Regions from separate parts of the Bradyrhizobium sp. LeoB3 genome, predicted to be linked through region 1. Evidence: riboswitches for the same ligand, from Rfam matches in the RefSeq annotation. Region 1 holds a riboswitch; the other holds the start of a gene.
What was found. Region 1 has a riboswitch for S-adenosylmethionine ahead of ACZXDY_RS30725 (O-succinylhomoserine sulfhydrylase). Riboswitches for the same ligand answer to the same signal wherever they lie in the genome.
Positions count from the first base shown of each region.

Region 2: linked by a shared signal. The riboswitch ahead of metX (homoserine O-acetyltransferase MetX) and the one ahead of ACZXDY_RS30725 (O-succinylhomoserine sulfhydrylase) in region 1 are both predicted to bind S-adenosylmethionine.

Region 1 covers NZ_JBVBEF010000062.1:32,703-48,090, reverse strand. Annotated here, with positions in the region: gene ACZXDY_RS30740 (OpgC domain-containing protein) at 1-208, shown strand, start outside; gene ACZXDY_RS30735 (SGNH/GDSL hydrolase family protein) at 205-963, shown strand; gene ACZXDY_RS30730 (SGNH/GDSL hydrolase family protein) at 979-1,995, shown strand; gene ACZXDY_RS30725 (O-succinylhomoserine sulfhydrylase) at 2,061-3,245, opposite strand; SAM riboswitch at 3,317-3,396, opposite strand; gene ACZXDY_RS30720 (2'-deoxycytidine 5'-triphosphate deaminase) at 3,553-4,611, shown strand; gene ACZXDY_RS30715 (DUF5939 domain-containing protein) at 5,181-6,593, shown strand; gene ACZXDY_RS30710 (hypothetical protein) at 6,679-7,002, opposite strand; gene ACZXDY_RS30705 (hypothetical protein) at 7,264-7,464, opposite strand; gene ACZXDY_RS30700 (SDR family NAD(P)-dependent oxidoreductase) at 7,691-8,431, opposite strand; gene ACZXDY_RS30695 (TetR/AcrR family transcriptional regulator) at 8,533-9,144, shown strand; gene ACZXDY_RS30690 (hypothetical protein) at 9,185-9,418, opposite strand; gene ACZXDY_RS30685 (PQQ-dependent sugar dehydrogenase) at 9,670-11,007, opposite strand; gene ACZXDY_RS30680 (MATE family efflux transporter) at 11,217-12,662, shown strand; gene ACZXDY_RS30675 (SRPBCC family protein) at 12,673-13,074, opposite strand; gene ACZXDY_RS30670 (VOC family protein) at 13,189-13,548, opposite strand; gene ACZXDY_RS30665 (helix-turn-helix transcriptional regulator) at 13,606-14,445, opposite strand; tRNA gene ACZXDY_RS30660 (tRNA-Gly) at 14,591-14,664, shown strand; gene amaB (L-piperidine-6-carboxylate dehydrogenase) at 14,675-15,388, opposite strand, start outside.
Region 2 covers NZ_JBVBEF010000131.1:800-14,975, forward strand. Annotated here, with positions in the region: gene ACZXDY_RS40780 (SDR family NAD(P)-dependent oxidoreductase) at 1-439, opposite strand, end outside; gene ACZXDY_RS40785 (SDR family NAD(P)-dependent oxidoreductase) at 541-1,320, shown strand; gene ACZXDY_RS40790 (TauD/TfdA dioxygenase family protein) at 1,452-2,339, shown strand; gene ACZXDY_RS40795 (YqgE/AlgH family protein) at 2,455-3,105, opposite strand; gene ACZXDY_RS40800 (protein-disulfide reductase DsbD domain-containing protein) at 3,241-4,080, shown strand; gene ACZXDY_RS40805 (lipopolysaccharide biosynthesis protein) at 4,309-5,685, shown strand; gene ACZXDY_RS40810 (hypothetical protein) at 5,799-6,026, shown strand; gene ACZXDY_RS40815 (TIGR02594 family protein) at 6,092-6,739, opposite strand; gene ACZXDY_RS40820 (alpha/beta fold hydrolase) at 6,999-7,859, shown strand; gene metW (methionine biosynthesis protein MetW) at 8,136-8,804, opposite strand; gene metX (homoserine O-acetyltransferase MetX) at 8,804-10,009, opposite strand; SAM riboswitch at 10,092-10,171, opposite strand; gene ACZXDY_RS40835 (chorismate mutase) at 10,479-11,327, shown strand; gene hisC (histidinol-phosphate transaminase) at 11,338-12,435, shown strand; gene ACZXDY_RS40845 (prephenate/arogenate dehydrogenase family protein) at 12,432-13,367, shown strand; gene ACZXDY_RS40850 (DUF2125 domain-containing protein) at 13,507-14,176, opposite strand, start outside.

The DNA.
Region 1 (15,388 bases):
TGGTGTGTTCCTGGCATTTGCCGGGCATTTCATCTTGGCCGAGGTGTCCGGCGGCGCCGGAATGCACTTCCTGGTCAGCGTCACCGGGATTGTCATCATGTGCGCCATGGCGTGGGTGATTTCGTGGTACAAACACTCCGCCGACAAAGGTGCCGCGCGATACAAGAGCGCCGGCGGCAATGCCGACCTGGCGGGAGGGGCGGTATGAAGTCCGGCTTATGGACTATGCTAGGCCTGACATTGCTGGCCGGTTATCTGTCGGCGGCCCCGGCACGCGCCGGCGATCCCGAGCAGATCTGCGACGTCCCGGCCAATCTGCTGGCCACCGAGAGCTCGTTGCGCAAGGTCGCCGAGGCGGTGCGAAGCGGCCAGCCGCTGAATGTGCTGGTGGTCGGCAGCCGCTCCTCCACGATTCCCTCTTCCGAGGCCAGCGCGTACCCGGCAAAGTTGCAGGCTGCGCTGAAGGAAAGCCTGCCCAGCACGACCGTTAACCTGTCCGTAGAACTGCAGGGCGCCAAAACCACGGGGGATACAGCCGACACCCTCGTTAAGCTGGTGGAAGCAAAAAGGCCTACTTTGGTGATCTGGCAGACGGGAACCGTCGATGCCATCCGAGCTACCGATCCCGACGACTTTCGCAGCGCTCTGGATGCGGGAATTGGTGCATTGCAACAGGCGGGAACCGACGTGGTCCTGGTCAATCTTCAGTACAGCCCCCGCACCGAAAGCATGATTTCCGGATCACCATACCTAGATAATATGCGGGTGTCGGCGCACGAACATGATGTCCCGCTGTTTGATCGTTTCGCCATCATGCATCACTGGAACGATGCTGGTGATTTCGACCTGTTCAGCTCCGCCCACGGCGTGGAATTGGCCAAGCGGGTGCATGCCTGTCTCGGCCGTGCGCTGTCGAAATTCGTGATCGACGCGGCCCACCTCGGACCGGCGCAGCAGAACTAAAGGGAACCAGCGTTAATGAGGACCTACCGCCCTTTTTGTCGAAGCACATGGCTGGTGGCGGCCGCCGCCGTCACGGCGTCCATGCTCGTGACCTCGCCGCTGCACGCGCAAGTTGCGCAAGGTGACCAGCATGCCGCGCTTACTGACGGCGCGAAATCCCACCCCCCATCCGACAAATCGGAACCATCCACGCCGGCCATTTCGTCCGGTGCTGCGGCCGCCGCCGAGGCTGATGCCCAGAAGGGCATCGCTGGCAAGGCGATCGACAAGGTGAAGGAGGTCGCGAAGTCGGCCAGCGACATCTTCCGCCGCGTGCCCTGCCTGCCGCCGAAGGGCGTCTCGAAAACGATGGGCTCGCTGCCCCACGTCGCGAGCAAGCTTGCCTCGGGCCAGCCGGTCACGATCATCGCCTTCGGCTCGTCCTCGACCCAGGGCTACGGCTCCTCGGCGCCGGAATTCACCTATCCAAACCGGCTCGCGGCGCAACTGCACCGGCAATATCCCGGCGCCGACATCCGCGTCGTCAACCGCGGCCGGGGCGGCGAGGACGCGCCGGAGATGATGCAGCGGCTGCAGACCGAGGTGATCGACGCCCGCCCGGACCTCGTGATCTGGCAAGTCGGCACCAATGCCGTGCTGCGCAATCTCGACCCCGGCGAGACCGAAAAAATGGTCGAGGATGGCGTGACGCGCATCCAGTCGGCTGGCGCCGACGTCGTGCTGGTCGATCCCCAATATTCGCCGCGCGTCACCGAGCGTGCCGCTAGCGCCAACAAGATGATCCGGCTGCTCAACCACATCGCCGAGCTCCGCCATGTCAGCATCTTCCCGCGCTTTGAAGTGATGCGCGACTGGCACGAGAAACAGTCGATCCCGATCGACAGCTTCGTGATCGCCGACGGCCTGCACATGAACGATTGGGGCTATGCCTGTTTCGCCCAGTTGCTCGGCGACGACATCATCAAGTCGGTCGGTCAGATCAAGCTCGGCGTCAACGTGCCGGCCGATGTGCGGACGTATCGGCCGATGTAATACCGCTGTTGCTGCCCACCCCGCTGTCGTCCCGGGTCAAGCCGGGACGACAGTGTGTGCGGAGTTCACACCGTCTCCAGCGCCTGGGCAAAATCCTCGATCAAATCGTCGGCGTGCTCGAGGCCGGCGGAGAAACGAATAAAACCTTCGCTGATGCCGAGTTCGGCGCGCGCGTCCGGCCCCAGGCGCTGATGCGTCGTGGTGGCGGGGTGGGTGACGAGGCTCTTGGCGTCGCCGAGATTGTTGGAGATGCGCGAGATCTTGAGCCCGTTGAGGCAGCGGAACGCGCCGGCCTTGCCGCCCTTCACCTCGAACCCGATCAGGGTCGACCCCGACCGCATCTGCTTCTTCACGGTCGCTGCCTGCGGATGATCGGCGCGGCCCGGATAGATGAGCCGCGTGATCTTCGGATGGCTTGCGAGCGCATCCGCGATCTTCGCGGCCGTCTCGGTCTGCGCCCGGACGCGCACCGCCAAGGTCTCCAGCCCCTTCAGCAGTATCCACGCATTGAACGGCGACATCGACGGCCCGGTCTGGCGCAGGAAGTTATGGATATGCTCGGTGATGAACGCCTCGGAGGAGAGGATGATGCCGCCGAGGCACCGTCCCTGGCCGTCGATATGCTTGGTCGCGGAATAGACCACGACGTCGGCGCCGAGCGACAGCGGGCTCTGCCAGATCGGGGTGGCGAACACATTGTCGACGATCAGCCGTGCGCCGCCCTGATGCGCGATCTCGGCAATCGCGCCGATGTCGAGCACGTCGAGCGTCGGATTGGTCGGGCTCTCGAGGAAGCAGGTCTTGGTGTTCGGCCGGATCGCCTTTTTCCACTGGTCGAGGTCGAGCCCGTCGACCAGCGTCGACTGGATGCCGTAGCGCGGCAAGAGGTCCTCCACGACGTAGCGGCATGAGCCGAACATCGCTTTCGAGGCCACCACGTGATCGCCGGCCTTCAGCGGCGCGAGGATCGCAGTCGTCACCGCCGCCATGCCGGTCGCGGTCGCGCGCGCAGCTTCCGCGCCCTCGAGCTCGATCATGCGGCGCTCGAACATCGAGACGTCGGGGTTGGAGAAACGCGAATACAGGAAGCCGGGATCCTCGCCCTTGAATCGCGCCTCGCATTCCTCGGCCGTGGCGTAGACGAACCCTTGGGTCAGGAATATTGCTTCGGACGTCTCGCCAAATTGTGAGCGTAGCGTTCCGGAATGAACCAGCCGGGTTTCGGGGCGGTAGCGTGTAGCTGCAGACATTAGGACCTCCAACGTGACCATTTTCGTCCTTGGGAAAATGGTCACAAAAAAACCGGCCTGAAGGGCCGGGATCGCTGAGGTCCCCGGCCTGTTTAGCGACTTATTTAACGTGGCTGCAAGCCGGCCGGCTCAAATCACCACGGGATAAGTCATGCTGATATTCGTTCCCGCCCTTTCCGTCAAGGCGGGCATCGGCTAACCGATAAAATCCATTTTTTGGGCCTTTTATGGCTCTAAGCCGTCTTGAGGGACCGCGTCTGTGTCGTTCGTACTGCAAGACGATGCCAATGGGATCCTGCCCGACCGCATGATCGCGGCGATGGCGGACGCGGGCCTGATCCTGCCGGCCTATCCCTTCGTGGAGAGCCAGATCCAGCCCGCGAGCCTCGATCTTCGCCTCGGCGACATCGCCTACCGCGTGCGCGCGAGCTTTCTGCCCGGTCCCGACGCCACCGTTGCCGAGCGCATCGACGAACTCAAGTTGCACGAGATCGATCTCGCCGACGACGCGGTGCTGGAGACCAATTGCGTCTACATCGTGCCGCTGCTCGAGAGCCTCGCACTGCCGCCGGAGATCGTCGCAGCTGCGAACCCGAAGAGTTCGACCGGGCGGCTCGATGTCTTCACCCGCGTGATCGCCGACGGCACGCGCCGTTTCGACATGATCGGGGCCGGCTATCACGGCCCGCTCTATGCCGAGATCAGCCCCAAGACGTTTCCGATCCTGGTGCGCGAAGGCTCGCGGCTGTCCCAGGTGCGCTTCCGCACCGGCGATGCCATCCTCAGCGCCGACGAGCTCGACGCGCTGCATGACGCTGAACGCCTGGTCGATATCGACGATGCCGATCTCACCAATGGCGTCGCGGTTTCGGTTGATCTCTCGGGCGAGAATTCCGGCGGCTTCGTTGGCTATCGCGCCAAGCGCCATACCGGCGTGGTCGATGTCGATCGCCGCGGTGGTTATCCGGTCGATGATTTCTGGGAGCCGATCCGGGCGCGCCCCGACGGCAGCCTGATCCTCGATCCCGGCGAGTTCTATATCCTCGCCTCGAAGGAAGCTGTGCAGGTACCGCCGGACTACGCCGCCGAGATGGTGCCGTTCGATCCTTTGGTCGGTGAATTCCGCGTGCACTATGCCGGCTTCTTCGATCCCGGCTTCGGCTATGCCGGCGCCGGCGGTCAGGGCGCCCGCGCCGTGCTGGAAGTGCGCTCGCGCGAAGTGCCGTTCATCCTCGAGCACGGCCAGATCGTCGGCCGCCTGGTCTATGAGAAGATGCTTGCCCGGCCCGATGCGATGTACGGTCAGCGCATCGGCTCGAACTACCAGGCCCAGGGCCTGAAGCTCTCCAAGCATTTCAGGGTGTGAGCGCGAAATTTCCTGTTGCTCATTTGGTACGGTTAGCCCTGAATCACAGATTACATTCGTTGTGACCACCATAACGACACAAAGACGTCGTGGCCTATCTCAGGGGCCGACGGCTTGATGGGTGGTCGGTGGATTACACTGTAACCTGTTTCGAGGTCATTGCGGCTTGGCTGGCCTTCAATGGGCTTGTTGCCATTGCACTGACCTATTGCGCCCCGGGTGAGCGCCGTTGGCGCCGTCAGCGATCAGAACCTGTCGACCGCGGTCGTAGCCGCCACCATTCGGAAGGGGAAACGACAATCTTGATCGTGTTCGAGGCTACGTAGCGCTCGCTTGATCTCACACGACGCGGGTTGTGGCCTGGACGCATCGACAGTGCCGGAAATGTTCCCCTGCGGTCGAATCTTTTTGACTGATCAGGGGTGAGATCATCCACTAAAGGCATGTTTGATGCCGTAATTTCATGTCTGATTATATTGAGCGTCGGTATTCTTATCGCCCATGCTATCGACGCACTGCGACCCTAGTGGCCGAGTGTCGTCGCCGGACATTTGAGGTATGCTCGGCACATGCAGGATAGCGACACCCTGTTCGACGCCTTGCGCCGCTCGGCCGACCCCGTCGTGGTCGATGCCGTCGGTAATCTCGTCCAGAATGGCCGTGACGAGGAACTCGCTCGGCTCAATGCCGTGGCCTTCGCTGCCGGCAGCGGCCTGGACGAGGAAAAGGTCATCGCGGCCCTTCTGCACGCATCGCGGCTTGGGCTGTTCGAGATGTCCTGGAACATTCTATGTCCGAGTTGCGGCGGCATCCTCGGCGCCAACGCCACGTTGCGGAGCGTGCAGAAGGAGGACTACCACTGCGCTTTCTGCGGGGTGGCGAGCGAGCCGGTGCTGGACGAAACGGTGGAGGTCAGCTTCACGGTCAGCCCACGGATTCGCCGCATCGCCGCCCACTCTCCGGACCAACTCGGCTTCTGGGACTATCACCGGCAGGTCTTTTTTGGGACGGGGGTCGTCTCCCCCAAGCCGGACGCGTTCGCTGAGCTCGCCAGTAAGGCTGTGTTGGAGACGATCGAGCTGCACGCCGGCGAACGGATGATTCTGGCTCTGCAACTTCCGGCGCAGCCCGTGATCGTCTTCGACCCGGTGACCCATAGTGCCCATTTGATCGAGACCTCAGGCGAACCGACGGCGGAACGCCGCGAGCTCTCGATGATCTTCATGAACGCCCCTACCGGCCTCAGCCGCATCACCCTGTCTCCGGGTCCATTGCGTCTTCTGCTGGACAACCGAACGGAGCGCCGGATTCTGGTCGGCGTCTATGTGACGGGCCCGGAGCTGGAGCGGCTGATCGGCGGCCGCCGCCCCTTCCTTACCGCCAAGCGATTGCTGACGAACCAGACATTCCGCGACCTCTATCGGACGGAGAGCCTCGACGTCGAGCAGCGGCTCAAGATCATGAGCCTGACGTTCCTGTTCACGGACCTGAAGGGGTCGACCGACCTGTACGATCGCGTCGGCGATCTCGTCGCCTATGATCTGGTGCGCTCGCATTTCCAGATCCTGAACGAAATCGTGGCGTCTGAATCCGGCGCCGTGGTCAAGACCATCGGTGACGCCGTAATGGCGACCTTCCCGGTGCCGCACCGCGCCGTCTCCGCCGCCCTCAAGATGCGCGATTCGATGCGAGCGCTGAATGTCCGGCGGGGCGCGGAGGAATTGATCCTGAAGATCGGGATTCACGAGGGGCCCTGTCTTGCGGTGAACCTGAACGACCGGCAGGATTACTTCGGCCAGACGGTGAACATCGCATCGCGGGTGCAGGCTTTGGCCACAGGCGACAGCATCTTCGCCACCCAGGCGGTGGTGCAGGATCCGGAATCGGCCCGACTCATTTCGTCGCGCGGGGTGGATGCCCAACCTCAGGTGATGACTCTCCGCGGTGTCGGCGAGCGCATGCCCATCTTCGCGATAAGCTGACCAGAGCACTTTAGCCCGGTTGACCGCCAGCGGCGACATGGTTTTCCGTTGCGGCCGGGGACCGACGTCGGACGGGCTTCACAGATTAGAAGCCTGCCGGCTTGCCTTTCTGGTTCGGCGAAACACAGTTCTGGCAGATATTCAGTTTGCGCCTGAGCTGATCGTCATCAGCCCGCTGGCGCGCTGCTTCTTCCTCCCAGTTCGTGGATTTTGACGCCGAACCTTGCGCCGTTTCGTCCCTCCGCTTGCGGGCCGTCCGTTGCTGCGGAAGAGAAGGGATGGCTTCCGCTGGAGGCTGATAGAAGCCGTCTATATCGGTGGGGCCCAACGAGCCCTGCTGGGCATAGCAGCGCTCGCCGCATTGGCAGGATACTGCGGCCAACAGTAGGCCAGCATAGATGAGCTTCATGGACTCCCCTCCGGCACAATAAGGACCACCGGGCCGTGGCGGCAGCGATGCTCTTATAGCAGCAGTTTCTCAAGTCCCGTCGATGCGCGCGATGGATTATGGCGGCATCGGACCGGGCCCCCGCGACCCGCGCGGCCTTGGGCCCGAGGAGTCGCGCAAAATCTGTCTTGGAAACGACCGTCGAGGAATTTGGCGAACTCCGTCAGCCCTGGCGGACGCCGGGGCTGGCGAAAGCGAAGCCCTGACGAGAGCCCGCCGCGATCACATTGGCGGGCCGCTCCAGTCGAAGCGACAAGTTGAAATTTCGGGATTGGCCAAGCTTTGCACGGCCGACCATTCCTCGTTCAACCGCCTTTCGACAAACCCACGCTCAAGATCCGTAAGATTGGTCGCCAGCAGCCGCCGGTATCGGCTGATGTTGCTGTCATGGGCCCGCAGACGGGCGACTTTCTCGTCGGTCATCGAGCATCCATATGCAAAAGAAATCAATTTTGAGGCTACCAAAATACCGTCGTTGCTTGACGCCTTTATGAAGCTTTCGATCAGCTCGCTCTGAGCGTTCGGCAATTCACAAACTGCACCGCCGGGCTCGAAATACGGTCTCCCGGCGGCGTTTGTCTCAATTGGTGCCCTTGCAAGTACGATCAGGGCCCGTTGCAATCACCCGCTGGCGATGCGGGGTGGCCGCCTACGCGTTGGCGCCGCCGTCGATGGTAAGCTCGGTGCCGTTGATCGAGCGCCCCTCCGGCCCAGCGACGAATGCGACCAGCGCTGCGACGTCCTCTGCCTTGCCGTAGCGGGGGATCGCCATCCGGGCCCGCTGGGCGGCCGCCTGCTCGCCTTCGGCGGGATTCATGTCGGTGTCGGTCGAGCCCGGATGTACGATGTTGACGGTGATGCCGCGGCCGCCGAGATCGCGCGCCAGGCCCTTTGTCCACGCGATCAGCGCGGATTTGCTCATCGAGTAGAGGCTCATGCCGGGACCGGGCACCTGGGTCGCCAGATTGCTGCCGATCGAGATGATGCGGCCGCCTTCGCCCATGTGCGCTGCCGCCGCCTGAGATCCGACCACCACAGCGCGGACGTTGACCGCGAGCGTCGCATCGATGTCTTCGAGGCTGAGTTCGTCGATCGGTCCGCCCCTGAAGATGCCGGCATTGTTGACGAGGATATCGAGACCGCCGAGCGCCTCGGCGGCTTGATCCACGGCCGTCTTGACCGCGGCGGCATCGGCGCTGTTGGCCTTGATCGCAAATCCGCGCCGGCCCAAGCGCTCGATCTCGGCGACCACCGCCTGCGCCTTGTCGGCCGAACGTTCATAGGTGATCGCCACGTTCGCGCCATCGGCGGCGAGCCGCCTTGCGATCGCGGCGCCAATCCCGCGGCTCGCGCCCGTCACCAACGCCCGCTTTCCCTGCAATGCGCTCATGTTCCATCTCCATTTCTGTGTTGATCGATACAGAAATAGGTTGGTTGCGCCGGGCGGTCAAGCTGATTATGTAGTGAAGAACACAGAAATCGGGTGGACGGATGGTCGAACGAGGTCGCCCCAGGGGCTTCGACAAGGATGCGGCGCTCGCGCGCGCCATGGAGGTGTTTTGGGTCAAGGGCTATGAAGGGGCGTCGATGACCGATCTCACCACGGCGATGGGGATTGCTTCGCCAAGCCTCTATGCGGCCTTCGGCTGCAAGGAAGAACTGTTCCGGCAAGCGCTGCAATTGTATAGCGCCACCGAGGGGCCTGAGATCTGGGATGGCATCGCTCGCGCGCCGACTGCTTTTGAGGCGGTGGAAAGCTATCTCATGCAGACGGCGAGGGCGTTCACGCGACGGAACCGGCCGACGGGGTGCCTCGTGGTGCTATCGGCGCTGCATGCGACCGAGCAGTCCGAAACGGTGCGGCGCGAGCTGATGGCGATGCGCACGAAAAACGTCGAGGATCTGCGGCAGCGCCTGCAGGAGGGCGTGGTATCAGGCGAGATATCGGCAAGCGCCGATCTCGCGGCGATCGCCCGATACTACGTCACCGTGCAACAGGGCATGTCGATCCAGGCGCGCGACGGCGCGACGCGGCGAGAGCTTGAACGCGTTGCGCGCGCGGCGCTCGCCGCATGGAAGCCCTTGACCAGCGCGCCTGGCTAATTCGCCGGCAATCGTCCCCGTCGTTCTTTCGGGGTGCGACCTACTTTGCGAGCAGCTCGGTCAGGTCGGTCGAGCTCGAACAGCGCAGCTCATCGATTTGCCGGGCCAGCAGCGACGCGCTCGCCCTCAGCGCTTCCAGCTTCGAGGCCTCGGGATGCTGTTTTTCGAGTTCGGTGATACGGTCATTGAAGCCGGTCAGCTCATTCTGGAGCCGCGCGATCTCTGCCGTGGCGTCGGTGGACACCACCGGCGCAGATAGTCTGGTCGCCCGCATAACCATCTCCCCAAGTATGGTCGATGCTTCGTGAACCGAATTCGTGGCGAGACCGAGAAGCCATTTGGGCGAGGATGCGACGGCCGCGGGCAATGTTTGCGTTCGCGTGCAGCAAAGCCACAGTAGGAACCTTGGCCGGAGCGTTTTCGAGCGAAGTGGACACCGGTTCGTGTGAAGAAAACGCGTCAAAACGGGAATCCAGAGCTTCGGTTCTGATTCAATCAGAACCGAAGCTCTGATCGATCCGATCGCTATTTCGCCGCCGAATGCGTCGCCGGCGTCACGCGCCAGACCGTGTTGCCGACGTCGTCGGCGACGAGGAGCGCGCCGTCCTTGGCAATGCGGACCCCGACGGGACGGCCCTGGGCCTCGCCCTTGTCGTTGAGGAAGCCGGTCAGGATATCCCGCGGCGGCCCTGCGGGCTTGCCATTCGCGAACGGCACGAAGATCACCTTATAGCCGGAGCGTGGCTTGCGATTCCACGAGCCGTGCTGGCCGATGAAGGCGCCGCCGGCCATGTCCTGCGGAAAAAGATTCCCAGTGTTAAATGTGAGTCCGAGCGAGGCGGTATGCGCGCCGAGCGCATAGTCCGGCACGATCGCCTTTGCGACCAGGTCCGGCCGCTGCGGATCGACGCGGCTGTCGACATGCTGGCCGAAATAGCTGTAGGGCCAGCCGTAGAAGCCGCCATCCTTCACCGAGGTCATGTAGTCCGGCACCAGATCGTTACCGAGCTCGTCGCGCTCGTTGACGGTGACCCAGAGCTTGCCGGTCTGCGGATTCCATGATGGGCCGTTCGGGTTGCGCAGACCGGAGGCGAACACACGCCACTCGCCGCTCTGGCGATCGACTTCGAGCACGGCGGCGCGATTGGCCTCGGCCTCCACGCCGTTCTCGCCGACATTGCTGTTGGAGCCGACGGTCGCATAGAGCTTGCTGCCGTCGGGGCTCGCGGTCAGGTCCTTGGTCCAGTGATGATTGATGGTGCCAGCGGGGAGCTCGGTGAGCTTCACGCCGGCCGCGTCTATCTTGGTATCTCCCTCGTGATACGGGAAGCGCATGATCGCATCGGAGTCGGCGACATAGAAATCATTGCCGACCAGCACCATGCCGAAGGGCGAATTCAGGTCTTTCAGGAAAATGCTGCGGGTTTCGGCGACACCGTCCCCGTCGGCGTCGCGCAGCAGCGTGATGCGGTTGGCGCTCGGCACGCCGGCCCCGGCCCATTTCTGCGCCTGCTTGTAGATGAAGCCCTTGACGCCCTTGCCGTCGTCCGGCTTCCGCGGTGCGTTGCTTTCGGCCACCAGCACATCGCCATTCGGCAATATGTAGACCGTGCGCGGATGATCGAGCCCGGTCGCGAACGCGTTGACGGCCATTCCGTTGGCGGCCATCGGTTTGGTGCCGGCGGGCCACGGATTCGGCGTGGCGATATCGACGGTCGGGATCAGCGAATGTTCGGGCGGCGGCAGCGCCGGCGCGGCCCCGTAGCTCTGCGCGACGGTCTTGGTGTCCTCCGGGTCATTGCAGGCGGAAAGCGACAGCGCCAACGCGCCGATCGAAATTGCCACGAGCAGATTCCTGCGCATGGATGGGCTCCCTAAAGATGGTGCAGGGACAATCCGTTGCCCGGTCGAATGTTCTTATCGTTCGGCGTGAATTTCGTGTGGTGGGACGGGAGGCTACCCACCTACAATCGCGCAGGGGGCCCCTGCGCCGGGCGCACGTGGAATTGATCGCGGCCGTGGTAGGGAAGCACCGCGCCGCGGCAACCAGACCGCGTGCTTCGGGAGTGGAAATGCCTGATATCGCGGTTGCCGAAATACCTGTCGACGAGGAAGAGCGCCCGCTGCCGCCGCCGGTGACGGCGCCGGCGCGCAACCGCCTGCTCGACGGGCCGATCCTGCGCACGCTGTTGTGGCTTGCCTGGCCCAACGTGATCGCGCTCTCGGCCGGCACCTGCGTGGTGATCGCGGAGACCTCCTATATCGGCCGGCTCGGCGTCGAATCGCTGGCCGCGATGGCGCTGGTGTTTCCCTGCGTGATCCTGACCATGACCATGTCGGGCGGCGCCATGGGCGGCGGCGTGGCCTCCGCGATCGCGCGGGCACTTGGCGCCGGCGAGACCGAGCGCGCCTCCACGCTTGCGGCGCATGCGCTTCTGATCGGCATCAGCTTCGGGCTGGTCTTCATGCTGGGCATGCTGATCTTCGGGCCGCATCTTCTGGAATTGCTCGGCGGCCGCGGCAACGTGCTGGCGCAGGCGATTGCTTACAGCCAGATCTTCTTCGGCGGCGCCGTGCTGCCGTGGCTGATGAACACCATGGCGGGCGTGCTCCGCGGCACCGGCAACATGAAGCTGCCCTCGACCATGATCCTGTCGTCCGCGGTGTGGCAGATCATCCTGGGCGGCACGCTTGGCCTCGGGCTCGGGCCGATCCCGCAATTCGGCATGCGCGGCGTCGCGGCGGGCTCGCTGATCGCCTATTCGATCAGCATTGCCGTGATGGGCTGGTACCTGTTCTCCGGCCGCGCCCGCGTCGTGCCGAAGCTCAGGGGATTGCGCATCCAGTGGGCGATGTTCATCGACATCCTGAAGGTCGGCGCCATCTCCTGCTTCTCGCCGCTGCAGTCGGTTTTGACCATCAGCATCTTCACCCACATGCTGGCGAATTTCGGCACCGCGATCCTGGCCGGCTACGGCATCGGCGCGCGGCTCGAATTCATGCTGACGTCGCTCGCGTTCGCGACCGGCATCGCCTCAGTGCCGATGATTGGCATGGCGGTCGGCGCCGACCGTATTGCGCGGGCGCGGCGGATCGCCTGGACCGCGGGCACGGTGTCGTTCGTCTCGGTCGGTGCGATCGGCACCTTCCTCGCCATCTTCCCCGACCTCTGGGTCAACCTCTTCACGGGTGATCCCGCCGTGCGCCTGGCCAGCCATCAATATCTGTCGACGGCGGCGCCGATGTACGCTTTCATCGGGTTGGCGATGTCGATGTTTTTCTCCTCGCAAGGCGCGGCGAAGGTGCTGGGCCCGGTGCTGGCGCAGACCGCGCGTCTGCTGTTCATCGCCGCCGGCGGCTGGTGGCTCTCGACGCATGAGGCGACCGCGCAGAACTTCTTCATGCTCGCAGCCGCCTCGATGGTCGTGCTCGGCGTGCTCTCATGCGCAAGCGTGGTGCTGACACGCTGGGGCCCGAAGCGCGCGCCGATTGCGAAGGTAAGTCCCGCGCTGTCCTGACACAGGTTCATCACACCGACTCTCGCCCGAGCTTGTTCTGCATCGCACTGACGCCAAGATCCATCTGGGAGGAGATGTAGGGCGCGATCTCGTTCGGCAGCACATCGGCGATCCATGTCACGCGGCTGCGGGAATCGCCGTCGGCGAACACCTGGATGGATGCGCTGTGCTGCTTCAGCCGCTCGCTGACGACGGCATAGACCAGCCGCCGCCGCGCGTCGTCGCAGTCGACGAACAGTTCACGCGCGACCGTGCCGTTGGAGAAGGTGACGATGCGGGCATCGCCGTCGAGCTTGGTGTCGAGCACGAAGCCCGGCACCAGGCGCGTATGCAGCGCGCCGAAATCGCGTAAGGCATCCCATACCTGGTCGGGATGCGCATCGATGATGAATTCCTTGTGGATGGATGCCATGGGGTAATTCCTTTGTGAAGTCGCGTAGGGTGGGCAAAGCGAAGCGTGCCCACCGTCAAGCTCTCTGCTCGTAATGGTGGGCACGCTCCGCTTTGCCCACCCTGCGATCGCGGCTTACGCACACACCGCCTCGACATTGTTGCCGTCGGGGTCGATCAGGAACGCCGCGTAATAGGTCGGGCTGTAATCCTTGCGATGGCCGGCTGCGCCGTTGTCGCGGCCGCCGGCTTTCAATCCTTCGCTGTGGAATGTCTTGATCGCCTCGTGGTTCGGCGCGCGGAATGCGACATGGGCGCCGCCATTGCTCTTGCCCTTGTGCAGATGCAGCCACAGCGCCGGCTCGCCCTTCGGGCCGAAGCCGGCGCCACTGTCATCGCGCGAGCACAGGACATAGCCGAGCGGGGCAAGCGCTGCGGTATAGAAACGCACGCTGGCGTCGAGATCGCCGACGCGCAGTCCGATATGGTCATACATGATCGTTCTCCAGTGCTTTAGGCGCGCCTGATGACGCGCTGGACTGGAGGAGGCTAGCTAGTGCAGCGCCAGCCGTTCTTGGAAAATCTTGCGGTCGCCGCGCGACGCTTTTCGGAACGCATGCGGCGAGACGCCGGCGGCGCGGCGGAACGTGCGCACGAAATTGGAGAGATCGCCGAAACCGACGTCGTAGGCGATCTCGGTGACCGAGCTGTCGTCATCGGCCAAGCGGCGCGCCGCGTGGCGCAGCCGCGAGCGCACGAGATATTGATGCGGCGTCACGCCGAGGACGTCCGAGAACAGCCTGAGGAAATGGAACGCGCTGATGCCGGCCTGATCCGCCGCATCATCCAGCCCGATTTCTTGCTGCGAATGCGCATCGATCCACAGCGCGGCCTCGACCGCGCGGCGCCGATCGCGCAAGGCGGCTGTCACCGGCTTCGCCGCGCGCCCCGACACCACCTCGACGAAGCGGTTGGCCAAGAGATGGCCGGCCTCGTCAAGGCCGATGTCGCTGTTGCCATCTGCTGCCGTTTGCGCGAGTTCGCCCAGCACCATCAATTCCGGCAGCGGCGGCACCGATCCGATCTGCCAGACCGCGCGGCTGTCGCCGATCGCCTGCACCAGCTCCGGATGCAGGTAGAACGACAGGCATTCGTCGCCGCCGACATGGTCATGGGTGCAGGTATATTCGTCGCCGGGATGGCCGACCAGGATCGCGCCGGTCACCAGCTCATGGAAACGGCCGCGGCAATGGCAGCCGAAGCTGCCCTTGCGGACATAGGAAATCGAATGCGCATCATATTGTTCGGCAAACGGTTTCTCGCCGGGCACCGCGGTGCAGCGGAACTCGTTCACTGCAATGCGCTCACGCTGCAACAGCGGCCTTCGGATCATGCCCTAGGACTTAGCGATGCGCCCGCCGCGGCGCAACGCCCCAAGCAGCCCACCCGGAATCTGGACGTTTTCCGTTAAGGAGAACGCCAGAGGCGGCTTGGCGAAAGCCCCAGTCTCGGCTAATCAGGTGCGGAAAGCGAGATCCGCGGGCGTAGTTCAATGGTAGAACGGCAGCTTCCCAAGCTGCATACGAGGGTTCGATTCCCTTCGCCCGCTCCAATCCCTCGCGTCAGCCGACATCGAATTTGACGCCCTGCGCCAACGGCAGTTTGCGCGAATAGTTGATGGTGTTGGTGGCCCGCCTCATGTAGCCGCGCCAGGCGTCGGATCCGGATTCGCGGCCGCCGCCGGTTTCCTTCTCGCCGCCGAACGCGCCGCCGATTTCGGCGCCCGACGGGCCGATATTGACGTTGGCGATGCCGCAATCCGAGCCGACTGCGGACAAGAAGGTCTCGGCCTCGCGGATGTCGGTCGTGAAGATCGACGATGCGAGCCCCTGCGGCACCCCATTGTGGCTGGCGATCGCCTCGCCAAGATCGCGGTAGCGCATCACGTACAGGATTGGAGCGAACGTCTCGCGCGGCACCGGGCCGGTTTGGGCCGGCATCTCGACCAGGGCAGGCGCAACGTAATAGGCGGCTTGTGATTGATGATCCACGCGGGTGCCGCCATGCACCTTGCCGCCGAGCGAGGTTGCTTCCTCCAGCGCACGGCCCATCGCCTCGAAGGCGGCTGCATCGATCAGCGGGCCGACCAAAGTGCGCGACTCGCGCGGGTCGCCGATGGTGACGGAACGGTAGACGCGGCTGAGCCTCGAGACGAAATCATCGGCGATGCTTTCGTGCACGAACAGGCGGCGCAGCGAGGTGCATCGCTGGCCGGCGGTGCCGATCGCGGAGAACGCGATGCTGCGCAGAGCGAGGTCCTGATCGGCGGAGGGCGT
Region 2 (14,176 bases), on a different contig from region 1:
TTCCCATCGTCGAATGATAGGCGGCGGTCGAACTGACGATGATGAGCGAGCCCTTGCTCGCGCTCAGCATCGCCTGGAATTTGGTCGCACACGCCATCAGGCTCATGAGGTTGACTTCCATGACCTTGCGAAAGCCCTCCATCTCGAACTCGCCGCGGCGGTAGATCACCGCGCCTTGCGCCAGCACCAGCACATCGAGCCGGTCGAAGGTCGGCTTGAATTGCTCGATCGCACGAGCGTCGCCGACGTCGAGCTGCGAGTACTCCAACCCGTCCAGATGCGAACCTTCCTCTGCCGAATAGTCGCTCGCCTTGGCGCGCGTGCCGCAGACATGCACGCGCGCGCCCTTGGCGCGGAATGCTTGCGCGATGCCGTTGCCGATGCCGCTGGAGCCGCCCACCACGAGAACCTGCCTGCCGCTGAAATCGAGCTCGTTCATCGCACGTTTCTCCCTTGCTTCTTGCTTGTTTGACCTGTCTGCGGATCGATGCCAGCCTTGTCAATCCTGCAACCTGTTCCCTCCATCCCACTGGTCACACGATGTCCAAATTCAAACAGCTCAGCCGCTCGGTGAAAGGCTTGACCGTTCTCGTCACCGGCGCCGCCAGCGGCATGGGCCGGGCCACCGCGCTAGTGTTCGCCGCTGAGGGCGCCAATGTCGCCGTCACCGACATCACCGCCGAAGGCACGGAAACGGTCGCGCAGGAAATCGGCAAGAGTGGAGGGACGGCAAAGGCGTGGGTGCTCGACGTCGCCGATCGCAATGCAATCCCGGCCGTGATTGGCAGCGTCGCCGCGCATTTCGGCGGGCTCGACATCCTCGTCAACAATGCCGGTATCTCCGTGCGCGTCGCAATCGACGACGACGGCTATGATGACGCCTGGGCCAAGGCGATCGCGGTGATGCTGACCGCGCATCAGCGCATCATCCGCGCCGCTTTACCGCATTTGCGAAAATCGAAATGCCCGCGCATCGTCAATATCGCTTCCACCGAGGCGCTCGGCGCTACCGCATTGCACAGTCCTTATTCCGCGGCGAAGGCCGGCGTCACCGGGCTGACACGCTCGCTTGCCGTGGAACTGGGCCGCGAGGGCATCACTGTGAACTGCATCTGCCCGGGCCCGATCCGCACCGGGATTACCGACCGGATTCCGGAAGAGCATAAGACGATCTATGCCAAGCGCCGCACAGCGCTCGGCCGCTATGGCGAGCCGGAGGAGGTCGCGCACATGACCTTGAGCCTGTGCCTGCCGGCGGCGTCGTTCCTGACCGGCGCGGTGATCCCGGTGGATGGCGGGCTGATGGCGCGAAATGCGTGATGCGCTGCAACGTGTCCGGGCCGCCGCGTGCAAGGGGCCATGGGCCGGCGCCGCGTTGACTTGGCAACGTCACAGGATAGCCTTTCCTCAAACGAAGCGGAAAAACCGCCTGCACATGAGGAGAGAACGCCATGGCCATCGCGATCCGGCAGCTTCATCCGCATTTTGTCGGCGAGGTCACAGGCCTCGATCTGCGAAAGCCGCTGACCAGGCAGGAAGCGATCGAAGTCGAGGCGGCGATGGACAAATACGCCGTGCTCGTCTTCCACGACCAGGACATAACAGACGAGCAGCAACTGGCCTTTGCGCTGAACTTCGGCGAGCGCGAAAACGCGCGCGGCGGCAACGTGACCAAGAAGGCGGATTATCGCCTCTCCTCCGGGCTGAACGACGTCTCCAACCTCGGCAAGGACGGCAAGCCGCTACCCAAGGATCACCGCACCCATCTGTTCAATCTCGGCAACTGCCTGTGGCATTCCGACAGCTCGTTCCGGCCGATTCCGGCGAAATTCTCGCTGTTGTCGGCGCGGGTGGTGAACCCGAAGGGCGGCAACACCGAATTCGCCGACATGCGCGCGGCCTATGACGCGCTGGACGAGGAGACCAAGGCTGAAATCGAGGACCTGATCTGCGAGCACTCGCTGATGTATTCACGCGGCTCGCTGGGCTTTCTCGACTATAGCGACGAGGAGAAGGAGATGTTCAAGCCGGTGCTGCAGCGCCTGGTGCGGACCCATCCGGTGCATCGCCGCAAGTCGCTCTATCTCTCATCGCACGCGGGCGCGGTGCGCGGCATGAGCATGCCGGAGGGCCGGCTGCTGCTACGCGACCTCACCGAGCATGCGACCAAGCCTGAATTCGTCTATGTCCACAGGTGGAAGCTGCACGACCTCGTGATGTGGGACAATCGCCAGACCATGCATCGCGTCCGCCGCTACGACCAGTCCCAGCCGCGCGACATGCGCCGCGCAACCGTGGCCGGCACCGAGCCGACCGTCGCGCAGCAGGCGGCGGAGTAGCTGTTGTACGCAATCAACCCTCGTCATGCGCGGGCTTGACCCGCGCATCCATCACCTCTTCAAGAACGCAATTTTTGACCGATGGATTGCCGGGTCAAGCCCGGCAATGACAGCCTCACGCGTGGCCAGCTTCGTTCGAGAGCATGCCGACGTCGATGCCTATCTTGCGCAGGGCGCGGTCGTATTTGTCTTCGACGTCGTCGCCAAAGATCAGATCCGAATCGGCGTCGCAATGCAGCCAGCCATTGTGCTGGATCTCGTTTTCGAGCTGCCCCGGGGCCCAGCCGGCATAGCCCAGGGCCAGGATCGCATGCTTGGGGCCGGAGCCCTTGGCGATCGCCTTCAGGATGTCGACGGTCGCGGTCAGGCAGATATCGTCGTCGATATTCAGCGTCGCATCCTGGATGTAGAAATCGCTGGAATGCAGCACGAAGCCGCGGCCGGTATCGACCGGGCCGCCCTTCATCACCTTCATGGTCTCGGCATTTTCCGGCAATTTGATCTGGTCGGCCTTCTGGATGATGTCGAGTTGCACCAAGAGCCCCGGGAAATCGATGCTTCCGGCCGGACGGTTGACGATGATGCCCATCGCCCCCTCGGCGGAATGCGCGCACATGTAGATGACGGAGCGCTCGAAGCGGGGATCGCTCATAACCGGCATGGCGATCAGGATCTGGCCGTCGAGATAACCGCTGCCCGACGAATTGTCGCCGACGCCGGCCACCTTGCCGCGGGCGGTCTTTGGTGCTTTGCCTTCAGGAGTCATCTGAAAGGCCTCCATGCTGATTTGATATCCTGATATTGGGTGAGGCTTCTGTCAATCAAGCAGAGCGCCGTATTCGCGCCATCCATCACACGCAATTCAATGGTTTACGCAATAACCAGGCGGTAAAGACGTTCCATGATCGCCATAGTTCCCATGCGGGCTGCGCTCGGCCTGCTAGCCACTCTTTCAGTCGTCTGGCCTGCGACGGAGGTGCATGCCGAGGATTCCTCGCCCTGGCAGCGGGACGCCCATTCGGCGGTACGGCTGCTTGCAGGTTCGCGTAGCGGCGCGGTTTTGCTAGGCGGTATAGCCATCCAACTCGAGCCCGGTTGGAAAACCTATTGGCGTACCCCCGGCGATTCCGGTGTGCCGCCGCGTTTCGATTTCTCGAAGTCGGAAAATGTCGACGCGGTGACAGTGTTGTGGCCGGCGCCTATGAAATTTGACGACGGCGCCGGCGGCACCTCGCTCGGCTACAAGCACCAGGTGGTGCTGCCGCTTCGGATCGTCGCCAAGAGTGCGGACAAGCCGCTGACGCTGCGCGCCAACATTAACTATGCGGTGTGCGAGAAGCTGTGCATCCCTGTGGAGACCAGCGTCGAGCTTGCTTTTGCGAGCGTCGCTTCCACCGAGGACGGCGCGCTGTCATCCGCGCTCGACGCCGTGCCGAAGCCGGCCAATATCGGCGATCCCAACCCGGTGACGATCCGCGACGTCAAACGCAGCGGCAAGTCGACCGTGCTGGTCGATGTCGCCGCGCCCGAAGGCAAGGACGTCAGCCTGTACGTCGAGGGACCGACGCCGGACTGGGCCCTGCCGGTGCCGAAGCTCGAGCCGAACTCGCCGCCCGGGGTGAAACGGTTCTCCTTCGAGCTCGACGGCCTGCCGCCGGGCGCCAATCCGGACGGCGCCGCGCTGAAATTGACCCTGGTCGGCGGCGACCGCGCCTACGAGTTCAACACCAATCTGGAGTGATTAGGAATTAGTAGCCCGGGTGAAGCGCAAGCGTAACCCGGGGACAGTGGCCCCGCGCTGAAAGACGGGCCCCGGATTGCGCGGAGCCTGTCAACGGGCGCGCATCGCGCGACCCGTTGGCTCCATCCGGGCCACGGTTTCACCGTTATCCACCCAACCCATTCTTAACGTTTCGTTGATAGTTCAGGGCCCCTGTCGCAAACGCGCGGCATTTTGGGAATTTTCGCCTTGGCCGTGATGGACGCCCAATCCGCAACCGCTTCGCCCACGGGCATGATGGCGCGTATGCGCGGCCTGATCGGCGGCTCCGGCGAGGCATCCGTCACGCGGCGGCTCGCGGGGACGATCTTCGTCATCCGCGTCGTCAGCGCCGTCGCCGCCTATCTCTCGCAAATCCTGCTCGCGCGCTGGATGGGCAGCTCGGACTATGGCGTCTATGTCTATGTCTGGACCTGGGTGCTGCTGCTCGGCAGCATGATGGATTTCGGCATTTCGGCCTCGGCGCAGAAGCTCATTCCGGAATACCGCACGGCAGGCGAGCACGCGCTATTGCGCGGTTTTCTGTCCGGCAGCCGCTGGCTGACTTTTGCGGTGTCGACCGCGGTCTCGCTGCTGCTCGCAGGCCTCGTCAAGCTGCTGTCGCCATGGATCGGTACGGACACGGTCGTGCCGCTTTATATGGGCTGCCTGACGCTGCCGGCGTTCGTGGTCGCCAATACCCAGGACGGGATTGCCCGGTCGCATGACTGGATGCGGCTCGGCCTGATGCCGCAATTCATCGTGCGCCAGGGACTGATCATCGGCTTCACCGCGGGCGCCGTCGTGCTCGGCTTCGATCTCGGCGCCACCGCCGCGATGCTCGCCAGCGCCGCGGCGGTGTGGATCGCCATGATCGGCCAGATGCTGGTGCTGAACCGCCGCCTCGCGGCCCACCTCGAGCCGGGCGAGAAGGCCTACGACATCAGCGGCTGGCTTGCGGTCTCACTGCCGATCCTGCTGGTCGAAAGCTTTTATCTGCTGCTCTCCTACACCGATGTGCTGGTGCTGCAGCAGTTCCGCTCCTCCGAGGAGGTCGGCGTCTACTTTGCCGTGGTGAAGACGCTGGCGCTGGTGTCCTTCATCCACTACGCGATGTCGGCGACGACGGCGCATCGCTTCGCCGAATACAACGCGCTCGGCGACAAGGCGCGGCTATCGGCCTATGTCGCCCATGCGATCCAGTGGACGTTCTGGCCTTCGCTCGCCGCGACCATCCTCCTGCTCGCCTTTGGCAAGCCGCTGCTGTGGCTGTTCGGGCCGCAATTCGTCATCGGCTACGACATCATGTTCCTGGCCGCCATCGGCCTCGTGGTGCGCGCTGCAATCGGCCCGGTCGAACGTCTGCTCAACATGCTCGGCCACCAGAAGATCTGCGCGCTCGCCTACGCGCTCGCCTTCGTCATGAACCTGGTGCTGTGCGTCGCACTGGTACCGCGCTTCGGCGGCCACGGCGCCGCCATAGCGATATCGACGTCGCTGAGCTTCGAGACCGTGCTCTTGTTCTGGATCGTCCGCCGGCGGCTCGGGCTACACGTGCTGGCGTTCGGGAAGATCGGTTCCAGCTGATAGCAATCCCGGGCCGCGCCACATGTAATCGCAGCGTGACCGCAGCAGACCTGAAAGATCTTCTGGAACGCGTTCAGGCGTGGCCGAGGCTACGCAAGAGGAGCTTGCTGCCGTTGCGGAGCAAAATCGAGAGTGAACTGCGAGGCGACGCCTATGTCGTCACTTGCGGCAAACTGTGCGCGATCGACGACGCCATAGCCTCGATCGATGCCGACGACTTTGCGACCGACCGCGAAGTGGAGCGAAGCGAAGCAATCCATAGCGCCGCAAGTGGAGGCATGGATTGCTTCGCGGAGCCTGTCGTCGGGCGCGCATTCGCGCGACCCGTTGGCGCGCAATGACGGAGGCTGTCATTCCGGGGCGATGCGAAGCATCGAGCCCGGGATGACGGTGGAGAGTGTAGCGGCTAATTCGTCGGCATCACGTAGGCGTAGATACGGCCGCGGGAGACCGGGGCTTCGCGGACGCGGTTGCCGTTGTTGCCGGAGATCATGATCGGATTTCCCTTGGCATCGATGCCAGTGATGATGCCGACATGGCCGCCGCGGCGGCCCCGCGACATCACGGCGATGGCACCGACCTGCGGGCCGGAGACTCGCTGCCCGTAACGGGCGAACGAGCTCGCCATGTCGGAGCCGGTGCCGCGATAACCCGAATGCTGCAGCACCATGTTCATGAAGCGCGCGCACCACAGGCTGCCGCGGCTGGTCGGGTTGCCGCCGAGGTGACGGCGGGCTTCATCGACGATGTTCGACGAACCGAAGCTTGCCGCCTGCTGAGGCTCCGGCGACAGACTCGCATTGCTGTCGGCAAGGCCTTGCGCCTGCATCTGTGCGACGCCGCGCTCAAAGCGCGAGACGCGGACCCTGCGCCAGTGGTGAGCGCGGGCATGGTGATGCTTGGCATGATGACCGGCATGATAGGCCCTGGCGTGGCGCCCTGCGCCGTGATGAGGCCGTGCCGAAGCGGGAGAAATAGAAGCGACGATAACCGTCGAACACAACGCCAGCGCCAGAATTCGAAGCAACCGGCGGAACGCACGCAACTGAACCATACTTCCCATTTTTTCCTTCTGTTACACCCCCGTTTTCCCCGGTGCGCCCGTCTGTGGATGACATCTGGATGACAGCCGCAGCGCGTTTTGTGCCGCTCAATGTGGCAAGACAAAGATGTCGTGCCGCGCTGCGGCGAAAAATTGCAGGACGATTTCACGAACATTTGGAGGCGAAAAAGGAAACGAGGCCGCCGCATTGCAGCCGTGAAGGTTAATTGCGATCCTCGCCGCGCAGGCTCACAAGAAGGAAAAGGTTAAAATGCCCTATGCCGTCGCCAAGGATAATGTCCGCCTCTATTTCGAAGAGGTTGGGAGCGGAACGCCGATCATCTTCCTGCACGAGTTCGCGGCCGATCACACCAATTGGGAGCCGCAGATGCGTTATTTCTCGCGCGGCCACCGCTGCATCGCCTATTCCGCGCGCGGCTACACGCCTTCCGACGTCCCGCCATCGGCCGAGGTCTACAGCTACAAGCATTTCTACACCGATGCGCTCGCGGTGCTCGATCATCTCGGCATCGCCCACGCGCATTTCGTCGGGCTGTCGATGGGCTCCTATTCGTCGCTGCAGGTTGCGCTGAATGCGCCCGAGCGCGTGATGTCGATGACGCTCGCGGGCGTCGGCTCCGGCTCAAGTCTCGAACACCTCGACGCCTTCCGTGCGCAATGCCGGGCCAATGCCGAGCAGTATGAGACGATTGGATCGGAAGCGGTCGCCAAGGTGACGCGCGAGGCGCCGGGCCGGATTCCGTTCCTGGTCAAGGATCCGCGCGGCCATGCCGACTTCTATGCCGCACTCGCGCGCCACGATGCCAAGGGATCGGCCAACACCATGCGCAGCTTTCAAGGCGGCCGGCCCTCGATCTACACCATGGCGGAAGCGATCGGACGCGTGCCGACGCCGGCGCTGATCATCTGCGGCGACGAGGACGACAATTGCGTCGAGCCGAGCCTGTTTTTGAAGAAGCATTTGCCCGCGGCGGGGCTGACGTTCTTCCCGAAATCGGGACACGTGCTCAATCTCGAGGAACCAGCGCTGTTCAACGAGATGGTCGAGCGGTTTATTGCGTTGGTGGAAGCGGGAAGGTGGCTGCAGCGCGATCCCAGGTCGATGGTGTAACCGTCATTCCGGGGCACGCGAAGCGTGAACCCGGAATCCATTCATCCACGTGTTTTGCGGCGCAATGGATTCCGGGCTTGCGCCTTCGGCGCATCCCGGAATGACGAGGGGAGGTGCTCGCGGCAACAGTTTAGCCTGTCATTCCGGGGCACGCGAAGCGTGAGCCCGGAATCCATCGAGCCGCAGAGTTCGTGGAGGAAATGGATTCCGGGCTCGATGCTTCGCATCGCCCCGGAATGACGGAGGAGAGGTCTTCCGGAATGGCGGGGAGAGTACTCAGCGTCCCTTCCCGCCCCTGCTCAGCAGGAACACGCCCTGTTCGCCGAACATGTTCCAGACCCACCACGGCAGGTTCAGCGGCACCGGGCGGCCGTAGAGGTCGAGCGCGACGGCGCGCTCCATCTTGACGTGGATCTCGTCGCAGAGCTGCACGAAATCCTTGATGGTGCAGAAATGAATGTTGGGGGTGTCGTACCAGGTGGCCGGCAGATTTTCGGTGCGCGGCATGTGCCCGCCGATCAAAAGCTGCAGCCGCATCTTCCAGAAACCGAAATTCGGGAACGAGACGATGGCGCGGTGACCGATGCGCAGGAGATTTTCCAGCACAGCCTTCGGCTGCCGCGTCGCCTGCAGCGTCTGCGACAGGATCACGTAGTCGAACGCATCGTCGGGATAGTTGCCGAGGTCGGTGTCGGCGTCGCCCTGCACCACCGCGAGTCCCTTGGCGACGCAGTGGTTGACGCCTTCGCGCGACAGCTCGATGCCGCGGCCATCGATGCCGCGACTCTCCAGAAGCTGCAACAGATCGCCGTCACCGCAGCCGACGTCGAGCACGCGCGACCCGGGCTCAACCATTTCGGCGACGAGAAGATGGTCCGGACGAAGGCTCGTGCTCGCCTGCGGCGCCAAGCCGGGCAGCGGCAGAGCTTGCTCCTGAAGCGCCATCACTTAAGCCCCGCATCGCCAAGGCCGCGCGACTTGCCCGCCGAGTGCAGGAAGGCGCGCGAGATGTCGAAGAATTCGGGCACATCGAGCAGGAAGGCGTCGTGACCCTTGTCGGTCTCGATCTCCGCGAACGAGACCCGCGCGCTGGAGGCATTCAGCGCATGCACCAGCGCCCGCGCTTCCGACGTCGGAAACAGCCAGTCGCTCGTGAACGACACCACGCAGAAGCGGGTCTCGACGCCGCGGAACGCCTGCGCCAGCACGCCATTGTGGTCGGCGGCGATGTCGAAATAGTCCATCGCGCGCGTCAGATAGAGATAGCTGTTGGCATCGAAGCGCTCGACAAAGGACGAGCCCTGGTAGCGCAGATAGCTCTCGACCTGGAAGTCGGCATCGAAGGAGAATGTCGGCAACTCGCGATCCTGCATCCGCCGCCCGAACTTGCGATGCAGCGCCGCGTCAGAGAGATAGGTGATATGCGCGGCCATCCGCGCGACCGCGAGCCCGCGATGCGGATGCGTGCCCTGGTCGACATAGCTTCCGCCACGCCAATCCGGATCGGCCATCACCGCCTGCCGGCCGAGCTCATGAAAGGCGATGTTCTGCGCCGAATGCCGCGTCGAGCAGGCGATCGCGAGCGTCGAGAACACGCGCTCCGGATAGGCCGCCGCCCATTGCACCGCCTGCATGCCGCCCATGGAGCCGCCGACCACCGCGAACAGCGTCTCGATGCCGAGTTGGTCGATCAGCATCGCCTGCGCACGCACCATGTCAGGGATGGTGATGATCGGAAAATCCAGGCCCCATACCTTGCCGGTCGCAGGGTTCAGCGAGGCAGGGCCAGTCGAACCCATGCAGCCGCCAAGCACGTTGGAGCAGATGATGAAGTATCTGGAGGTGTCGAGCGGCCGGCCGGGGCCGACCATGGTCTCCCACCAGCCAGGCTTGCCGGTCACCGGATGCAAATTGTTGACATGCTGGTCGCCGGTCAGGGCGTGGCAGACCAGAATGGCGTTGGAGCGCTCGGCATTGAGCTCGCCATAGGTCTGATAGGCGATCTGGAACGGCGCGAGGTCGATGCCGCAGTCGAGCTTCAACGGCTGATCCATGCCGAACTTCGCCACCAGCGAGGACGGATGATCGGCCTCATGGGCGCGATCCTCACCCTGGATCGACGGACTCTTGATCGACTGCACCTTGGTCATTTGTGGCGCCTTCCTCCGACGCGGAGGTCCCGGACAGAAATCAGGCCATGAAAAACCCGGCCTGAACAAAGGTTCGGCCGGGATCGATCTGTCCCCGGCCTGTTTAGCGAATTCTTTAACGTGGCTGCAAGCCGGCCGGCTCAAATGACCACGGAGTGCTGGGAAAGTAGTCCCTTACCCGGCCTGCGTCAAGGCAAGTGGGGCCGTTAACCTAACCGTGACCTTTAGGCCGAGCTTGCGCCATCTGGCCCCATGGGACAGAACGGGGGCTCGCACTTTCTCCCTCTCCCCGCCCTTGCGGGGAGAGGGTTGGGGTGAGGGGCTCTCTCCGCGAACACGGTACCAGACGGATTCGCGGAGGCTCCCCCTCACCCGAAATTCAAGCTGCGCTTGAATTTCGACCTCTCCCCGCAGGCGGGGAGAGGTGAAGAGTCTGCTTGCTGATTGAAGAGAAACGACGGGCCCTAGCATGTCAAAACCGCCTCCGGCGCCGCCCTCGCTGGCCGAGTTGCGCAAAGAGATCGACGCGATCGATGAGCAGGTTCATCACCTGTTGATGGCGCGTGGCGACATCATCGACCGCCTGATCAAGGTGAAGCAGACCCAGGAAGTCGGCTCCGCATTCCGGCCGGCGCGCGAGGCCTCCATGATGCGCAGCCTAGTCGAGCGCCATCGTGGCATCCTGCCGCTCGACACCATCGAGAGCATCTGGCGCGTCATCATCTCGACCTTCACTTATGTCCAGGCGCCGTTCTCGGTGCATGCCGATGTCTCGGTCGGCGAATCCATGATGCGGGATTCGGCGCGCTTCCATTTCGGCTTCGTGGTGCCTTACGTCTCGCATTTCAGCGCGCAGGCGGCGGTCGAAGCGGTGGCGAAATCGAAGGGCGACCTCGCGCTGGTGTCGGCCATTTCCAGCCGCACGCCATGGTGGATCGACCTCGAGGCCGAGGGCGCGCCGAAGATCATCGCGCGATTGCCGTTCCTGGAGCGCGCCGATCATCCCGCGGCGCTGCCCGTGTTCGTGATCTCGCGCGTCGCTGACGATGCGATGGTGACCGAAGTCGAGATGTGGAGCGTGCGCGTTTCCGGCTGGAACGCCGAGATCGCCCGCGCGCTGGCCCCGCTCGCTGAAATCGTCGCGGTGCCGGACACCGCCTTCGACGGCGCGGCGCTTTTGGTATCGGTCGCCGGCCGCGGCTTCGAGGAGATCAAAATGGCCCTGATCCGCGCCGGAGCCTCGGTGCGCTCATCGGCCCTCGTCGGCAGCCACGCAACGCGCTATATGGTGCCCCCCGCCCCTACAATCCGGAGCTAGAGAGTTAGAGATGTCCCGCCCCGTGCCGAATCCCGGCATCCTCGATATTGCGCCCTACACCCCCGGCAAGAGCCCGGTGGCGGAACCGGGGCGCAAGGTGTTCAAGCTTTCCGCCAACGAAACGCCCTTCGGTCCCTCGCCGAAGGCGATCGAGGCCTATAAGCACGCCGCCGAACATCTCGAGGACTATCCGGAAGGCACCTCAAAGGTGCTGCGCGAGGCAATCGGCCGCGCCTATGGCCTCGACCCGAGCCGCATCATCTGCGGCGCCGGTTCGGACGAAATCCTCAACCTGCTCGCCCACACCTATCTGTGCGAGGGCTCGGAGGCGATCTCCACCACCCACGGCTTCCTGGTCTATCCGATCGCGACCAAGGCGAACGGCGCCAAGAACGTGGTCGTGCCGGAGACCGACTACACCGCAAGTGTCGATGCGATCCTTGAGGCGGTCACGCCGCGGACCAAGCTGATCTGGCTCGCCAATCCGAACAACCCGACCGGCACCTATCTGCCGTTCGACGAGGTCAAGCGCTTGCGCGCAGGCCTGCCGTCGAACGTGCTGCTGGTGATCGACGCCGCCTATTCCGATTACGTGGTGCGCAACGACTATGGCCTCGGTCTTGAACTGTGTGCGACGACCGAGAACACGGTCATGACCCACACCTTTTCCAAGATCCACGGGCTCGCGGCGCTCCGCGTCGGCTGGATGTTCGGCCCGGCGCATATCGTCGATGCGGTGAACCGGATTCGCGGCCCCTTCAACGTTTCTACTCCGGCGATGCTCGCGGCGGTGGCCGCGGTCGAGGACACCGCGCATGTCGAGATGTCCAGGGTGCACAACGAAAAATGGCGGAGCTGGGTGACGGACGAGGTCCGCAAGCTCGGGCTGAAGGTGACGCCGAGCGTCGCCAATTTCGTGCTGATCCATTTCCCGACCGAAAAGGGCAAGACCTCGGCCGAGGCGGACGCGTTCCTCACCAAGCGCGGACTGGTGCTGCGTGCCGTGAACAATTACGGCCTGCCGCACGCGCTGCGCATGACCATCGGCACCGAGGAGGCCAACCGCCTCGTGGTCGAGGGCCTGCGCGATTTCATGGATCAGAAGTGAACGCCGCGCCGCACTTTCAACGCATCGCGCTGATCGGCTTCGGCCTGATCGGCGGCTCGATCGCGCGCGGCGCGCGGGCGCAGGGGCTCGTCGGCGAGATCGTCACCACCGCGCGCTCGGAAAAGACGCGCGCGCGGGTCGCCGAGCTCGGCATCGTCGACCGCGTGGTGGAGAACAATGCGGAGGCGGTCAAAGACGCCGATCTCGTCATCCTCTGCATTCCCGTCGGCGCCTGCGGACCCGTGGCGGCGGAGATCGCGCCTTACCTGAAGAAGGGCACCATCGTCTCCGATGTCGGCTCGGTCAAGGGCGCCATCGTCAGGGACATGGGGCCACATATCCCTGCTGGTGTGCACTTCGTGCCCGCGCATCCGGTGGCGGGCACCGAGCACTCTGGTCCCGATTCCGGTTTCGCCGAGCTGTTCATCAACCGCTGGTGCATCCTGACGCCGCCCGAGGGCACTGAGGCGGGCGCGATCGGCAGGCTGCGTGACTTCTGGGCCGCGCTCGGCGCCAAGGTCGAGATCATGACGCCTGATCATCATGACCTCGTGCTCGCGATCACCAGCCATTTGCCGCATCTGATCGCCTACACCATCGTCGGCACCGCCGACGAGCTGGCGCAGGTGACGTCGTCGGAAGTGATCAAATTCTCCGCCGGCGGCTTCCGCGATTTCACCCGCATCGCGGCGTCCGATCCGACGATGTGGCGCGACGTGTTCCTGAGCAACAAGGACGCGGTGCTGGAGATGCTCGGCACCTTCAACGAGGATCTCTCGAAACTGACGCGCGCGATCCGCCGCGGCGACGGCGAAGCGCTGTTCGACCACTTCACCCGCACCCGCGCCATCCGCCGCGGCATCGTCGAGATCGGCCAGGATTCGGCCGCGCCGGACTTCGGCCGGCCGCATGCGAATCTGGAGAAGAAATAGCGCGGGACTTCGTAGCCCGGGCGGAGCCAACGGGTCGCGCGAACGCGCGCCCGATGACAGGCTCCGCGCAACCCGGGACAGCTTGCGATGCGGGCTGAGAATCCCCGGGTTGCGCTGCGCTTCACCCGGGCTACGGAAGCTAGAACAGCGGTGGGATTTGTCCGACCTTGATCGGGCCGAGCAGCACCGCGCCGTCGACGAAGCGCAGCGGGAAGCTGCGCGCCTTCTTGCCTTCGAGCATGGCTTCGCTGCCGAGCGAATTGATGCTGGCGGCAACGCCGACATTGGCGTTCTGCTTGACCATCTTGCCGAGACCAGGGACCGCGCGGTCGAGCGCGCCGAAGAGATTGTTGAGATCCTGCGTCTTCACGCCGGGCGCGACGCGGTCGAGCGTCGATTGCGGCACGCCCTCCTCGAGCATCTTCTCGATCCCCAGCGCCGGGACCACGCGCTCGAGGCCGGTGACCGTCATCTGCAATTCGCCGTCGATGCGGCCGCTCGCGTTGAGGCTCAAGGTGCCCGCGGAGATCGCGATCATCTCGCCCTGCTGGATGCGCGACTGCACGATCTCGACATGGCCGCCGGCGGCCTGGATCTCGCGGAAGCGCTCCGGCCACGGCTTTGGCGTGAAATCCTTCAAGCCGGAAATTTTGGTACGGATGTCGGCATCGAACGGCGTCGCCAGCACCGGATGCACGTCCTGCAGGCTGCCGCCATTGATCTGCAGCGCGGTCTCGATCACCGGGTTGTCCAGGGACGAGCCTTCGGCGAGGCGGCCGTGCAGCTCGACGTGACCCGCGCGGCCGAGC